Regions from separate parts of the Pelomonas lactea genome, predicted to be linked through region 2. Evidence: riboswitches for the same ligand, from Rfam matches in the RefSeq annotation. Region 2 holds a riboswitch; the other holds the start of a gene.

The links. A riboswitch is a leader RNA that binds a small molecule or an ion and turns the genes downstream of it on or off. The one in region 2 is predicted to bind S-adenosylhomocysteine.
Region 1: it holds a riboswitch for S-adenosylhomocysteine, as region 2 does, so the genes downstream of both, ACG04Q_RS04960 (MFS transporter) here and ahcY (adenosylhomocysteinase) in region 2, are expected to answer to the same signal.

The regions. Positions count from the first base shown of each region.
Region 1 is NZ_JBIGHX010000002.1:125,330-133,110, forward strand. Features, by position in the region: gene ACG04Q_RS04950 (preprotein translocase subunit SecA) at 1-515, shown strand, start outside; gene ACG04Q_RS04955 (efflux RND transporter periplasmic adaptor subunit) at 512-1,333, shown strand; S-adenosyl-L-homocysteine riboswitch at 1,393-1,471, shown strand; gene ACG04Q_RS04960 (MFS transporter) at 1,484-2,671, shown strand; gene ACG04Q_RS04965 (DUF3616 domain-containing protein) at 2,661-3,593, opposite strand; gene ACG04Q_RS04970 (M24 family metallopeptidase) at 3,590-5,401, opposite strand; gene kynA (tryptophan 2,3-dioxygenase) at 5,453-6,283, opposite strand; gene kynU (kynureninase) at 6,286-7,539, opposite strand.
Region 2 is NZ_JBIGHX010000009.1:185,809-193,589, reverse strand. Features, by position in the region: gene ACG04Q_RS21960 (TonB-dependent receptor plug domain-containing protein) at 1-934, opposite strand, end outside; gene ACG04Q_RS21955 (OmpW/AlkL family protein) at 1,014-1,631, opposite strand; gene metF (methylenetetrahydrofolate reductase [NAD(P)H]) at 1,989-2,822, opposite strand; gene ACG04Q_RS21945 (TlyA family RNA methyltransferase) at 2,819-3,565, opposite strand; gene ahcY (adenosylhomocysteinase) at 3,572-4,990, opposite strand; S-adenosyl-L-homocysteine riboswitch at 5,064-5,144, opposite strand; gene ACG04Q_RS21935 (hypothetical protein) at 5,250-5,456, opposite strand; gene ACG04Q_RS21930 (AraC family transcriptional regulator) at 5,574-6,476, opposite strand; gene ACG04Q_RS21925 (aldo/keto reductase) at 6,634-7,635, shown strand; gene ACG04Q_RS21920 (MFS transporter) at 7,632-7,781, opposite strand, start outside.

The DNA of each region.
Region 1 (7,781 bases), on a different contig from region 2:
CCTCCGTCGCGCTCTCGGACGAACTGGGGCCGCGTCAGGTCCACCGGGTGCTGAACGCGCGGCAGGACCAGGAGGAAGCCGACATCGTCGCCAGCGCCGGCGAGCCCGGCGCGGTGACGGTGGCCACCAACATGGCCGGCCGCGGCACCGACATCCACCTCGACGACCGCGTGCGCGAGAAAGGCGGCCTCGCCGTGCTGCTGACCGAGTTCCACGACTCCGCGCGCATCGACCGCCAGCTCGTCGGCCGCGGCGCCCGCCAGGGCGACCCCGGCGTCGCGCTGGCCATCGTGGCGCTGGACGACGAGATCTTCACCGCCCATGCCGCCACGCTGCAGGCGCTGCTGGGCCGCCTCTTTGCCGGCCGCGACGAACTGCCCGGCTGGGCGCTGGCGCTGCTGCGCCGCGCCGCGCAAGGCCATGCCGGCCGGCTGCACGCGGCCATGCGCCGCCGCACGCTCAAGGCCGACCGCCAACTCGACAATCTGCTCGGATTCGCCGGAAACCAGATATGAGATTGCTTCCGTTCCTGCTGCTGCCCGCCGCCGCGCTGGCGCAATCGACCAAGCCCGCGGCGCCCGCCGCGCCGGCCGGCTACGACTGCCTCATCGAGCCCAACCAGCGCATCGAGATCCGCAGCCCCACGAACGCGCTCATCGACAGGATCCTCGTCGAGCGCGGCAGCGCGGTGAAGGCGGGCGATACGCTGGTGCTGCTGGACGGCAGCGTCGAGCGCGAGGCGCTGGCCGGCGCGCAGCAGCGTGCCGAGTCCGAGGCCGAGCTGCGCGTGGCCCGGGCCCGCGCCGACTACGCGCGCGAGAAGTTCCGCCGCCGCGAGGACCTGCGCGAGCAGCACTACATCACCGCGCAGGACCGCGACGAGGCGCAGGCCGAGCTGCGCGTCGCCGAGGCCGAGCTGGCGCTGGCGGTGGACAACCGCCGCCTGGCCGGCATCGAGTCGCGCCGGCTGGACGCCGTGCTGAAGCAGCGCGCGCTGAAGGCGCCGTTCAGCGGCGTCGTCACCGACCGGCTGCAGAACCCTGGCGAGCTGGCCTTCACCGGCGAGGGCTCGCGGCCCATCCTGAAGATGGCGCAGACGAACCCGCTGCGCGTGGAGGTGGTGCTGCCGGTGTCGGTGCTGGGCCAGATCAAGGCCGGCCGCCCGGCCGAGATCACGCCCGAGGCGCCGCTCAAGGGCAGCTGGCAGGCGCAGGTGAAGGTGGTGGACCGCGTGATGGACTCCGCCAGCGGCTCGTTCGGCGTGCGGCTGGAGCTGCCCAACCCGGGCGGCGACATCCCGGCCGGCGTGCGCTGCAAGGTGCGCTTCCTGTGACGAACGGCCCGCGCCGGGACGCCTCCTAGAATTCGCACCGCGCCGTGCTTCGGCGCCGTCCCGCCGAGGGGTGCTGCGACGGAGGTGAGCCCTCCGCCACGCTCGGCGCGGACGATGGATCAAGGGCGCCCTTTGTGAAAAGGGTTGTCCGTGTCTTCGTCATCTTCCGCGTCCATACGCACCATCCTGCCGCTGGCCTTCGTCACCGGCGTCAGCATGGCCGCGATGGACCTCTACCTGCCCGCCGTGCCCGCGCTGCAGACCGGCCTGGGCATCAGCGTGTCGCTGGCGCAGGCCACCGTCGCGGTCTACCTCGCCGGCCTGGCCGGCGCGCAGCTGCTGTGGGGCGAGCTGCTGAACCGCCTCGGCCCGCGCCGCAGCCTGCAGATCGGCCTGGCGCTGCTGACCGTCACCAGCCTGGGCTGCGCGCTGGCGCCGGGCATCGAGATGCTGCTGTTATTGCGCCTGTTGCAGGGCGTGGCCGCGGCGGCGGCCACTGTCGTGGCGCCCACGGTCGTGCGCGCGACGCTGGGCGATGCCGACGTCGTGCGCGGCATCGCCGCCATCTCCATGGTCGAGGCCATCGTGCCGGCGGCCGGGCCGGTGCTGGGCGTGCTGCTGCTGCAGGTGACGGACTGGCGCGGCACCTTCTGGGTGCTGGCGGCGCTGTCGCTGCTGGTGCTGCCGTGGGTCGTCCGGATCGCGCCGCGCCAGCTGCCTGGCCTGGACCTGGCCCATGACGCCAGCTACGCGGGCATCCTGCGCAATCGCCACTACGTGCGGCTGGCGCTGTCGCATGCGCTGTGCATCGGCGCGCTGCTGACCTTCCTGGCCAGCGCCCCGCAGCTGTTGCAGCACACGCTGGGCCTGGGCGGCAACGCGTTTGCGCTGCTGCAGGTGCTGGGCGTCGGGTCGTTCATGCTGGGCGCGTCGCAGTCCGGCCGGGTGGCCAAGCGGCTGGGCCATGCGCGCGCGGTGAAGCTGGGCAGCACGGTGCAGGTGGTGGCCTGCGCGCTGGCGCTGCTGACCGCGTGGGTTTCCGGGGCGCCGCCCTATGCCGTCGTGGCGGCCTACTGGATGTGCTTCTGCGGCGCGCTCGCCATCCGCGGGCCGGCCACGTTTGTCGACGCGCTGACCGTGCCGCCCGCGCAGATGGGCCGCGCGACGGCGCTGCTGGTGCTGGCGTTGCTGGCGGCCGGCGCGCTGGGCACGCAGGTCGTCGCGCCCTTCCTCGGCGACGCGGACAGCGCGGTACCGGTGTTCTGCGGCGTGCTGGTACAGCTGCTCGCCAGCGCGGCGCTGGTGTGGCGCTACCCCGTGCTGCCGGTCAAGGCCTGAGGTCCAGCGCGCGGAAGGCGCGCTTGCCCTTGTCCGCGTCCTTGCAGGCCTTCTTGCCGACCATCACGCCGCCGTCGTCGCTGAGCAGCGTGACCCGCCCGTCGGGCCAGGCGAACAGCGCCTCGGGGCGCAGCGAGCCCAGGTCGGCCTTCACGGGCGTGGGCGCGTCGCCGGCCTGGCCGCTCCAGCGGAACAGTGCGAACGTGCCGTCGTCGGCCGGCGGGCCGGCGGCAATCAGGTAGGCGTTGCCGACGCGTTCGATGGAGCGCACGCCGCGGCCGCCCAGGTCCAGCCGGATGACGGCACCGAACCGCGCCGGCCCGCGCCCGTCAACCAGCTCGGCCGGGTTCAGCAGCGGGATCAGCAGCGCCCGGCCCTGCGGGATCGGGTTGCGCAGCCCGATCAGCAGGCTGCCGTCGGCTGCGGTGGCCAGGCCCTCGATGTTGAAGCCGCCGTCCGCCTCGGCGGCCCGCGCGGCGGCGTCCGCGAGCTTCAGCGGGGCCAGCGACGGCGCGGCCAGCAGGTCATCCAGCAGCCGGGTGTACGGCTTGCCGGCCGGTGCCACCGTGTCGCCGCGGATGTCGGTGGCGAAGAAGCGGTGCCGGTCCTCGCGCAACTCGCCGCGGCTGTTGCGGGCATGCGAGCTGATCCAGTAGATGCGGTCGCCGCGCTGCGCGGCGCCTTCGAGGTCGGACTCCTTCTTCGCGCCGAGGAACTTGTCCAGGTCCACCTCGCCGACGCGCTTCGCGTGGCCCTGCCGGTAGACGGTGAGCCGGTTGTGCTCGTCGTCGGCGACGATGAAATGGCGCTCGTCCAGCGCCACCGCGGCGGAGGCGTCGCACAGGCCGTCGTAACGCGCCGGCGCGGCCTGCGCCGTGGCCGCGCCGGCCGCCACGAGCAGCAGCGCGGCCAGCGCCTTCACAGCGGTTCGGTCCGGGCCAGCAGCCAGGCCAGCGCCGGGCCGCTCACCAGCGGCTGCAGGCGTTCGCGCACGGTGGCGTGGTAGCCGTTCAGCCACGCGATCTCGTCGGCACGCAGGAGGCTGCGGTCAATGCAGTCGGTGGCGATGGGGCACAGCGTGAGCGTCTCGAATTCGAGCATCTCGCCGAAGGCGTTGTTCTCCGGCGTCTCGACGGCGACGTTGAGCACCAGGTTCTCGATGCGCACGCCCCACTGGCCCGGCCGGTACAGGCCCGGCTCGATGGACGTGATCATGCCGGGCTCCATGGCCATGGCCGGCTCCGCGATGGCCTTGCTGATGCTCTGCGGGCCTTCGTGCACGTTCATGAAATAGCCGACGCCGTGGCCGGTGCCGTGGCCGTAGTCCAGGCCATGCTCCCACAGCGGCGCGCGGGCTATCGAATCCAGCATGGGGCTCAGCGTGCCACGCGGGAAGCGGGTGCGCGACAGCGCGATGGTGCCCTTCAGCACCAGCGTGTAGTCGCGCTTCTGCGCGGCGCTGACGCTGCCGATGGGCCACACGCGGGTAATGTCCGTCGTGCCGCCAAGGTACTGGCCGCCGGAGTCGATCAGCAGCAGGCCGTCGCCGTCGATGAACGCGAACGACTCGGGCAGCGCGCGGTAGTGGGGCAGGGCGCCGTTGGCCTGCCAGCCGGCGATGGTGCTGAAGCTCAGGCCGACGAAGCCCTTGCGCTGGCGGCGTCGGGCCGACAGCTTCGCGTCGACATCCAGCTCGCTCCAGCGCTCGCCACGCGCCAGCGAGGCCTCGAACTCGGCATAGAACTCGCACATCGCCGCGCCGTCCTCGGCCATGGCGTCGCGGATGAACACCGCCTCGGCCGGCGTCTTGCGGCTCTTCAGCAGCGTGCTGGGGTTGATTTGCTCGACGACCTTGACGCCCGCCGCGGTGGCCTCGCGCAGGCCCAGCGTCACGCGGCGCGGGTCCACCAGCAGCGTGGCGCCGGCGGGCAGCGCGGCCAGCGCCGGGCGCGCCGCGTCGTAGGGCGCGAGCTGAATGCCGTCGGCGGCCAGGCGTGCGGCCACATCGGCCGGCACCTTGCCATCGGCGATGAAGAGGCGGCCGCCGGCCGCATCGAGCAGCAGGTGGGCGATGAAGACGGGGTTGCACTCCACGTCGCTGCCGCGCAGGTTCAGCAGCCAGGCCACGTCGTCGACGGTGGACACGAGGTGGTGTGTCGCGCCGATGCCGGCCATCGCGGTGCGCACGCGGGCCAGCTTGTCGGCGCGGCTGACGGCGGCCTGCGGCGGCAGGTGTTCGTAGACGGGCTCGGTGGGCAGGCCGGGGCGGTCGTCCCAGGCGGCCTGCACGAGGTCCAGGTCGGTGCGCAGCGTGATGCCCTTGCGCGCCAGCGCGGCGCGCAGCGCGTTGGCCAGCGCCAGGCCCAACACCTGGCCGTCCACGGCCAGCACTTCGCCGGGCTGCAGCTGGTTGGCGATCCAGTCGATGTAGATCGTCGACGCGCCGGAGGCCATCTTCTCCAGCTGGATGCCGCTGCCCGCCAGCTGCGCCTCGGCCTGGGCCCAGTAGCGGCTGTCGGCGAACAGCGCGGCGCGGTCGCGCGTGACGACCAGGCTGCCCACCGAGCCGGTGAAGCCCGACAGCCACTCCCGGCCCTGCCAGCGGCCGGGCAGGTACTCGGAGAGATGCGGGTCGGCGGAGGGCACCAGTACGGCATGGGCGCCGGCGGCGGTCAGGGCATCACGCAGGCGCTCAATGCGCAGGCGGGTCTCGGAGGTGCGGGTGTCCATGGTGGCGGACCTTTTCAACTGGAGCGGTGGGCGGATTTTAGGTTTGGGCGCTCAAAGCTCCGTTCGTAATGCCCACAGCTCCGGGAACAGCACCACGTCCAGCATCTTGCGCAGATAGCTGACGCCGCCGGTGCCGCCGGTGCCGCGCTTGAAGCCGATGACGCGCTCCACGGTCGTCACATGCCGGAAGCGCCACAGCCGGAACGCGTCCTCCAGGTCCACCAGCTCCTCGCCCATCTGGTAGAGGTCCCAGTGCTGCTGCGGATCGCGGTAGACGGTCAGCCAGGCCTGCTTGACGCCTTCGTCTGCGACATGCGGCTGGGTCCAGTCGCGGTCCAGGTTCGCGGCGGGCACGGCGATGCCGCGGCGGGCCAGCAACTTCAGCACCTCGTCGTACAGCGACGGCGCGTCATACGCCGCCTGCACCTGCGCCAGCAGGTCGGGCCGGTGCTCGTGGGGCTTGAGCATCGCGGCGTTCTTGTTGCCCAGCATGAACTCGATGCGCCGGTACTGCGCGCTCTGGAAGCCGCTGCTCTTGGCGAGGTAGGGCCGCACGGCCGAGTACTCGGGCGGCGTCATCGTGGCCAGCACGTCCCAGGCGTGCACCAGTTGCTCCATGATGCGCGACACGCGGGCCAGCATCTTGAAGGCCTCGTGCAGCCGGTCCGCGGCGACGTGGGCGACGGCGGCATGCAGCTCGTGCAGCATCAGCTTCATCCACAGCTCCGAGGTCTGGTGCTGCACGATGAAGAGCATCTCGTTGTGGTCGGGCGAGAGCGGCTTCTGCGCGGTCAGGATGGCGTCGAGCTGCAGGTAGTCGCCGTAGCTCATGTCGCGCGAGAAGTCGAGCTGCGCGCCGTGGTGTTCGAGGGTCTGTGTCACGGTCAGGTCACCTTGGAGCGGCTGGTGAACTGCGGCGCGTTCCACGAGCCGCTCTCGACGATGCCGGCCAGCACGTCGACGGCATGCGTCACGTCGGCGAAACCGTTGTACAGCGGCGCGAAGCCGAAGCGCAGCAGCTCGGGATCACCGGCGCGGAAGTCGCCGATGACACCCTGCGCGATCAGCGCCTGCATGACGGCGTAGCCGTCCACGCCCTGGGCCAGCGAGAACGACACCTGGGAGCCGCGCAGCGCCGAGTCGCGCGGGGTCACAATGGCTGCACCCGGCACGCGGGCCTCCACGCTGTCGATGAAGGCCTCCGTCAGCGCCAGCGACTTGGCGCGCAGCGCCTTCATGCCGCCCAGCTTCTGCGCGGCATCGAAGACGTCCAGCGCGGTGTCCAGGCCCGACATGGCCAGCACCGGCGGCGTGCCGCACTGGTACTGCTGGATGCCGGGCGCGGGCAGGTACTCGCTGTCGAAGTCGAACGGGTGGGCATGGCCCAGCCAGCCGGTCAGCGGCTGCCAGACCTGACCCTCGTGGCGCGGGTGCATCCACACGAAGGCCGGCGCGCCGGGGCCGCCGTTGAGATATTTGTAGCCGCAGCCGATGGCGAAGTCCGCCGCGCAGCCCAGCAGGTCGATGGGCACGGCGCCGGCGCTGTGCGCCAGGTCCCACACGGCCAGCGCGCCGGCCTGGTGGGCCCAGCGCGTCAGCAGGCCCATGTCGTGCATGCGGCCGGTGCGGTAGTTCACGTGCGTCAGCATCAGCACGGCGCAGCGCTCGTCCAGCAGGCCGGCGATGTCCTCGGGCGACTCGGCCAGCACCAGCTCGCCGCCGTGCGCGCGCGCCACGCTCTGCGCGATGTAGTTGTCGGTGGGAAAGTTGCTGCGCTCGCTGACGATCACGCGGCGCTGGCCCTGCTGCAGCTGCAGCGCGGCGTGCAGCACCTTGTAGAGGTTGACGGACGTCGAGTCCGCCACCAGCACCTCACCGGGCCGCGCGCCCAGCCAAGGCGCCAGCCGGTCGCCCAGGCGGCGCGGCAGGTCGATCCAGCCGGCGGTGTTCCAGCTCTTGATGAGGCCCTGGCCCCATTCCTGCTCGACGGCGCGCTGGATGCGGGCCGGCGTGGCGCGGGGCAGGGCGCCGAGGGAGTTGCCGTCCAGGTAGGTGATGCCCTCGGGCAGCTGGAACAGGTCGCGCAGGGAGCGCAGCGGGTCGGCGGCATCGAGCCGCTTCGCATCGTCGAGATTCATAGGGGCCTTTTGAGGTGTGAATCGCCCCCACGCTGGGAGGCGGTAGGGCGCAGAGCTAGGCGCAGCGCGCAGCCCAGGCTGGACGCCTGGGCCAGGGCTGCAACAACGCGCTGCGCCCTGCCGCCTCCCAGCCCGGAGGGTGAGGCCCCGCATCGGGCCAACTCGTTGTTGCAAGTGCTCGCCGGGTATTGAACCCGGCTCCGCCTTGCGCCTAGATTTGGCCCGATGCGGGGCCTCACGTG
Region 2 (7,781 bases):
TATGCACGTCGCGAAACCGCGTGCCCTCGGAGTTGAACTGGCTGCTGCCGTCGCTCTGCGACAGGAAGAACGACGGCGTCAGGTTGAAGCTCAGCGTGTCGCTGTACTTCCAGCGCAGCCGGGCGTTGCCGTTCAGGCTGGTGTTCTGGTTCTCGCTGGTGCCGAGCTGCGTGTTCTGCTCGACGACCTCGCCGGTCTGCGTGTCCGTGCGGCGATTGCCCGAGTCGACGTTGTTGAAGAAGCGGCGCACGGCGCCGTTCGTGGAGATGGCGCCGACGAACTCGTCGTTGTTGGGGCCGCCCCACTTGAGGTTGCGGGTCCAGCTGGCGTCGGCCTGCGGCTCGTTGCGGTCCCAGCCCAGGCCCACGCGCACCTCGTGGTTGGACTTCTGCAGCGGCTCGCGCAGCACGATGTTGATGGTGCCCGCAATGGCCCGCGTGCCGGTGGCGGCGGTGGGGGCGCGGTAGATCTCGATGCGCTCGATCTGGTCGGGCGGCAAGTCCTCCACGGCGAAGCCCGGCGGCGGGCGCTCCTCGTCGATGAGGATCTGCGTGGCGCCGCCGCCCATGCCGCGCATGCGGATGTCGCCGCCACGGCCAGGGCGGCCGCCCAGCGTCACACCCGGCAGCCGGCGCAGCACGTCGCCCAGCACGACGTCGCCGTACTTCTCCAGGTCCTCGCGTTCGATGACGATCTTGCTGGCCGTGCTGTTGCGGCGACGGCTGTTGGCCGTCGGGCCGCTGCTGACCTCCACGCGGTCCAGCTTGTTGCCCGTGGCGGCCGGTGCCGGCGCCGCAGCCGGTGCGGCCGGTGCGGCCGGCGTGGCCGGCGTGGCCGCTGGGGCAGGCGGGGTGGGCGTCGGGGCCTGGGCCACACCCGGCAGGCTGACGGCGCAGAGACAGGGCGCGGCCAGCGCGAGGAGGAGGCGGCTCATGGCCGCGCATTCTTGCGGAGCCCGTTAACACCTGCTCACGTAAAGCGCTCATTTACATGAGCGCCCGCGAGCGGTGTGATCAGAACCGCCAGCCCAGGCCCACGCTGGCCAGCGTCGGGTTGACCTTGAACTTGCCGGCCGATGCACCGTTGGAATAGACGGTCGTGCCCAGGTTCACCTTCTTCAGGTCGAAGTTCAGGTAGGTGCCCTTCGTGATCTCCACGTCGGCGCCGATCTGGGCGGCCAGGCCGAAGCTGTTGTGCTTGATGCCGGGCTTGAGCGCCGCCTGCACCGCGGGCGCGAACTCGACGGACGAGAAGTTCGTGTAGTTCACGCCGGCGCCCACGTAGGGGCGGAAGGTGGCGTTGGGGGCGAAGTGGTACTGCAGCGTCAGCGTGGGCGGCAGGTGCTTGAGCGAGCCGATCTCGGTGCCGTTGGAGTACAGCTTCTGCTTCTGCGGGTAGGTCAGGATCAGCTCGGCCGCGATGTTGGGCGTGATGAAGTAGCTGAAGTCGACCTCGGGGAACGTCTTGTTGTTGATGGACAGGCCCAGGCCGGTGCTGTCCTTGTTGGCCGAGTCCAGGTGCAGCGCGCGCACGCGGACCATCAGCGAACCCTCCTCGGCCTGCGCGGGTTGCAGGGCGAAGACAGCGGCGGCAGCGATGGCGGCCAGGCGGAGGGCGGGGGAGAACTTCATCAATGACTCCTGGTGAATGGGACGTGTCCCGATGAAGTCATTGAACGCGCCGGACGCCCGGCGCGATTTGAGGCAACACAAGGTCGCGCGCGGCGGCGCGGCGGTCAGTGCTGCAGCTTGCGGTGGATCAAGCTTTGTGAGCGGGCCGAGCGACGGGCCGCTCCCTAGCCGGCCCGCCGTGGGCGATGTGCTTGCCGGTCGATCCGGCAAGCATCGCCGTCCCCTTGGGGGCTGAGGCCGGACAGGACAAGTCCTGAGGACTTGTCGTGCCTGCCGAAGGGCAGCCGCTCCGTCGGCTGCGCGGTCTGCAAGACCGACCGGACCGCCCGCGTTCAGCGGGGCGGGCGGGGCGAGGGGTCAACTGTTCTTGCCGAGGCGTTGGCACAACGCCAGCGTCAGCGCGCTCTGGTTCAGCGTGTAGAAGTGGATGCCCGGCGCGCCACCGGCGATGAGGCGCTCGCACAGCTTGGTGACCACATCCAGGCCGAACGCGCGGATGCTGGCCGCGTCGTCCATGAAGCCTTCCATCTTCATCTGCACCCAGCGCGGGATCTCGATGCCGTCGCGCTGCGCGAACTGCGCAATGCGGCCGTAGTTGTGGAAGGGCATGATGCCCGGCGTGATCGGCTGCGTGACGCCCAGGCGCCGCGCCTCGTCGACGAAGTGGAAGTAGGCGTCGGCGTTGAAGAAGAATTGCGTGATCGCGCCATCGGCGCCGGCGCGCATCTTGTCGGCGAAGTGCTGCAGGTCGCGCGCGGCATAGCGCTGCTGCGGGTGCGTCTCGGGGTAGGCGGCCACCTCGATGTGCCAGTCCTTGCCCTGGGTCTCGCGGATGAAGCTGACCAGCTCCGACGCGTAGCGGAACTCGCCCGCCGTGGCCGTGCCGCTGGGCAGGTCGCCGCGCAGCGCGACGACGCGGCGGATGCCGCGCTCGCGGTAGGTGGCCAGGATCTCGGCGATGTTCTCGCGCGTGGAGCCCACGCAGCTGAGGTGCGGCGCGGCGTCGAAGCCGGCGCCGGCGATGTCCATCACCGCCGACAGCGTCTTGTCGCGCGTGGAGCCGCCGGCGCCGTAGGTCACGCTGAAGTACTGGGGCTTGAGCGCGCCCAGCTCCTGCACGACGGTCTTGAGCTTCTCGACGCCCACGGGCGTGTTGGGCGGGAAGAATTCGAAGGAGACGGGCGTGTTCATCGGGACGCGTGTAGAAAGAATTCGCGGTTGCCATCACCGCCGGTGATGGGGCTGTCGAAGTAGTCCAGCACCTGGAGGCCCAGTGCCGTGCAGGCCAGCCGCACGCGGGCTTCCAGGCGGGGGTAGTCGGCCTCGTCCTTGACGAGGCCGCGCTTGTCCAGCGCCTGCGGGCCCAGCTCGAACTGCGGCTTGATCAGCACCAGCAGGTGGCCGTGCGCCTCCAGCCAGGGCAGCAGCTCGGGCAGGCTGCCCACCATGGAGATGAAGCTCAGGTCGCCCACGATCAGCGAGAAGCCGCCCGTGGGCGCGTGCGCTCGCAACGCCCCCAGCTCGCGCACGTGCACGCCTTCCAGCGCCGTCACGTGCGGTTCGGCCCGCAGCCGCGCATGCAGCTGGCCATGGCCCACATCCACGCCGACGACATGGCGCGCCCCGCGGGCCAGCAGGCAGTCGGTGAAGCCGCCGGTGCTCTGGCCGACGTCCAGCACCGTGTGGTGCGAGACGTCGAAACCCGTGCGGTCCAGCGCGCCTTCGAGCTTGAGCCCGCCGCGCGACACGTAGCGCAGCTCCGCGTCATCGGTGACACGCAGCTGCGCGGTCTCGGGCAGGTCCTCGCCGGCCTTCTTCAGGGTGGCCCAGCCGGTGGGCGAGGCCCATTCAGCGGCGCCGTTGCTGATGAGGCGCTGGGCCACCGAGCGGGTCGGGGCCAGGCCCTGGGCGACGAGGAGCTGGTCAGCGCGCATCGGCGATCAGTAGCGGTAGGTGTCCGGCTTGTAGGGGCCGGCCTTGTCCACGCCGATGTAGGCGGCCTGCTCTTCGGTCAGCTCGGTCAGCTGCGCGTTCAGCGTGGTCAGCTGCAGGCGGGCGACCTTCTCGTCCAGGTGCTTGGGCAGCACGTAGACCTCGCCGACCTTGTAGTTGTCCTTGTGCGCGAACAGCTCGATCTGCGCGATGGTCTGGTTGGCGAACGACGAGCTCATCACGTAGCTCGGGTGGCCCGTGCCGCAGCCCAGGTTCACCAGGCGGCCCTTGGCCAGCAGGATGATGCGCTTGCCGTCCGGGAAGATGACGTGGTCGACCTGCGGCTTGATCTCTTCCCACTGGTACTTCTCGAGCGACGCGACGTCGATCTCGTTGTCGAAGTGGCCGATGTTGCAGACGATGGCGTTGTTCTTCATCGCGGCCATGTGCTCGTGGCGGATGACGTTCTTGTTGCCGGTCGTGGTCACGAAGATGTCGGCCTTGTCGGCGGCGTACTCCATCGTCACGACGCGGTAGCCTTCCATCGCCGCCTGCAGCGCGCAGATGGGGTCGATCTCGGTCACCCAGACCTGGGCCGACAGCGCGCGCAGCGCCTGTGCCGAGCCCTTGCCCACGTCGCCGTAGCCGGCCACGACGGCGATCTTGCCGGCCACCATCACGTCGGTGGCGCGCTTGATGCCGTCCACCAGCGATTCGCGGCAGCCGTAGAGGTTGTCGAACTTGCTCTTCGTGACGCTGTCGTTCACGTTGATGGCGCGGAACAGCAGCGTGCCCTTGGCGGCCATTTCCTTCAGGCGGTGCACGCCGGTGGTGGTCTCTTCCGTCACGCCGATGATCTCGGCGCTCTTGCGGGTGTACCAGGTGGCGTCCTCGGCGACCTTCTTCTTGATCGCCGCGAACAGGATGCGCTCTTCCTCGCTGCCGGGGTTGGCCAGCACGGACAGGTCCTTCTCGGCCTTCTGGCCCAGGTGCATCAGCAGCGTCGCGTCACCGCCGTCGTCCAGGATCATGTTGGGGCCTTCGCCCGGCTCACCCTTGCCGGCGAACTCGAAGATGCGGTGGGTGTAGTCCCAGTAGTCTTCCAGCGTCTCGCCCTTGTAGGCGAACACGGGCGTGCCGACGGCAGCCAGCGCGGCGGCGGCGTGGTCCTGCGTCGAGAAGATGTTGCAGCTGGCCCAGCGCACTTCGGCGCCCAGCGCCTGCAGCGTCTCCACCAGCACGGCCGTCTGGATGGTCATGTGCAGCGAGCCGGCGACGCGCGCGCCCTTGAGCGGCTGCGACGCGGCGTACTCCTTGCGGATGGCCATCAGCGCCGGCATCTCGTGCTCGGCGATCTTGATTTCCTTGCGGCCCCAGTCGGCCAGCGACAGGTCCTTGACGATGTGGGCGGGGAGGTTGGCGGTCATGTCGGCTCCTTCAGGGAATGAAGCCGCTGACGACGGGTGCGGGGGAGTTCAGGCCTCACCCCGACCTAAGGTCAGCGGGTGAGCGCGGTTGCAGGGGGTCAACATTCCGAGCCTGGCCTCAAGGGGTGCTGAGGTTGCAACGCTCCTCGGAAGCCGCAGATTCTATCCAGCCCGCCCGGTGTCGTGGCAATCCACCGGTGCCGCCGGGTGCCAACAAATCGTCGCGCGGGGCGCCGAACTTCGCCGACCTCAAGACGCTTCAGCGCGGCAGAGGCGCGAAGCGGTCCGGCCGCCCGCGCTCCAGCTGGCGCAGACGCCGCTCCAGGCCGGCGAGGTCCGTCACGCCGTGCAGGTCCGTCGGTGCCGGCGCGTCGTCGCGCCGCCAGCACCGCGCCCACCCTGCAAGCCAGCGGAGGGGCGCCAGGGGCAGGGGAGAGTGGGCGGGTTGCAGGGTGGCGGGTGGCATCGGGCGGTCCATCGGTGAGTGCTTGCCACGATAGGCAGCGGCCGCAGGTCCGCCAAGGCACAGCGTGGTGGGCGCCGGCAGGGCCTGTATCAGCGCCGGTGCTGACACAGGCCCACCTCAGCCGCCGCCGCGCAGCTGGCCCACGTCCATGCGCGGCGGTGCACCGAACAGGCGCCGGTACTCGCGGCTGAACTGCGACGGGCTCTCGTAGCCGACGCGGTGCGCGGCGCTCGCGGCGTCCAGCCCATCGGCCAGCATCAGCCGGCGCGCGTGCTGCAGCCGCAGCGACTTCTGGAACTGCAGCGGCGACAGCGCGGTCAGCTGCTTGAAGCGCTGATGCAGCGTCGACGGGCTCATGTGCGCCAGCGCCGCCAGCTCGGCGATGGACAGCGGCTCGGCGAAGCGGCGCGTCAGCTGCTCGATGACGCGGTTGAGCCGGCGTGCCATGCCGTCGCCCTGCGCCAGCGCGCGCAGCCGCGGGCCCAGCGGCCCCGTCAGCACCCGGTAGAAGATCTCGCGCTGCACCAGCGGCGCCAGCGTCTTGAGGTCTTGCGGGCTGTGCAGCAGCTGCAGCAGCCGCTGCGCGGCGTCCAGCAGCGGCGCGGTGACCGGCGCGACGTGCAGGCCGGCGTCGGCGCCCGCAGCGTCCGTGGCCGCGTCGCCGTCCAGCAGCAGCTCGGCCAGCGCCTGCGTCTCGCAGCTCAGCCGCAGGCAGACATAGGGTTTGTCGAGGCTGGCCTCCACGACCTGCCCGCGCGGCAGCGCCGTCACCGGCACCAGCAGGCACTGCATGGCGTCGTAGTCGACGACGCGGTCGCCCAGCCGCGCCTGCTTGCGGCCCTGCAGCACCAGCACCAGGCCGGGTTCATAGATGGCCGGCACCGGCAACGCCGGCGCGCTGGCGCGGATCAGCCGCAGCCAGGGCAGGGCGGTCGCGTGGTGCCCGTCGGCAGGCGCATGCGCCAGCGCAAGCGCAACGGTGCGCGCGCGCAGGGCCTGGAGGTCGTCGTCGGTTGGCATGCGGCCGATTGTGCAAACGCAGCGGTGGCTCCGGGGCGAAGCCGGCCGAGGGCGCGGAGGATCGGGCAATCATGCGCCAGCTTTGTGCTGGGCGGCAGCGGCACGCGTTTCCTAAGCTGCCGCCATTCCGTTGACGATGCACGCAAGGAGTTCCGTGATGACGCAAACCCACTTCCCCCGCCGCCGCCTCGGCACCACCGGCCCCGAGGTCTCTGCCCTGGGCCTGGGCTGCATGGGCATGTCCGATTTCTACGGCCCGGCGGACGACGAGCAGTCGCTGGCGGTGCTGAACCGTGCGCTGGACATCGGCATCAACTTTCTCGACACCGCGGACATGTACGGCATCGGCGCCAATGAGCGGCTGCTGCGGCGCCTGCTGCTGGCGCGCCGCGGCGAGGTCGTGCTGGCCACCAAGTTCGGCCATGTGCGCAGCACGGACGGCGCCGTCACCCGCATCGACGGCAGCCCGGCCTACGTGCGCCAGGCCTGCGATGCGAGCCTGGACCGGCTGGGCGTGGACCACATCGACCTCTACTACCAGCACCGCGTCGACAAGACCGTACCCATCGAGGAGACCGTCGGCGCGATGGCCGAGTTGGTGAAGGCCGGCAAGGTGCGCCACCTCGGGCTGTCCGAAGCCTCGGCCGCGACGATCCGCCGCGCGCACGCCGTGCACCCCATCGCCGCCGTGCAGACGGAGTATTCGATGTGGAGCCGCGACGTCGAGGCCGAGGTCCTGCCCACCTGCCGCGAGCTGGGCATTGCGCTGGTGCCCTACAGCCCGCTGGGCCGCGGCTTCCTGACCGGCGCCATTCGTTCGGCCGACCAGCTCGCCGCGGACGACCGCCGCCGCATCCACCCGCGCTTCCAGGGCGAGAACCTCGACCACAACCTCGCGCTCGCCGATTCGCTGGCTGTGCTGGCCGAGGAATGGCGTTGCACGCCCGCCCAGCTTGCACTGGCCTGGCTGCTGGACCGGGGCGACGACATCGTGCCCATCCCCGGCACGCGCAGCGTCAAACGCCTGGACGAGAACGCGCGGGCCGCCGGCATCCAGCTGGACGACGGCCGGCGCGAGCGCATTGCGGCGCTGCTGCAGCGTCATGCCATCGCCGGCACGCGTTACCCGGCAGCGCAGATGGGGGCGGTCAACGTCTAGGTCGACGCGGCCGCGCTGCGGTAGGCCCAGAACCGCGGCAGGCACAAGCCCGTTGCGATGACGCCCACCAGGCAGATCGAGCCGCCGACCCAGATCGCCGGCGCCACGCCCCAGGCATCGGCCATGAAGCCGGCCCGTGCGTTGCC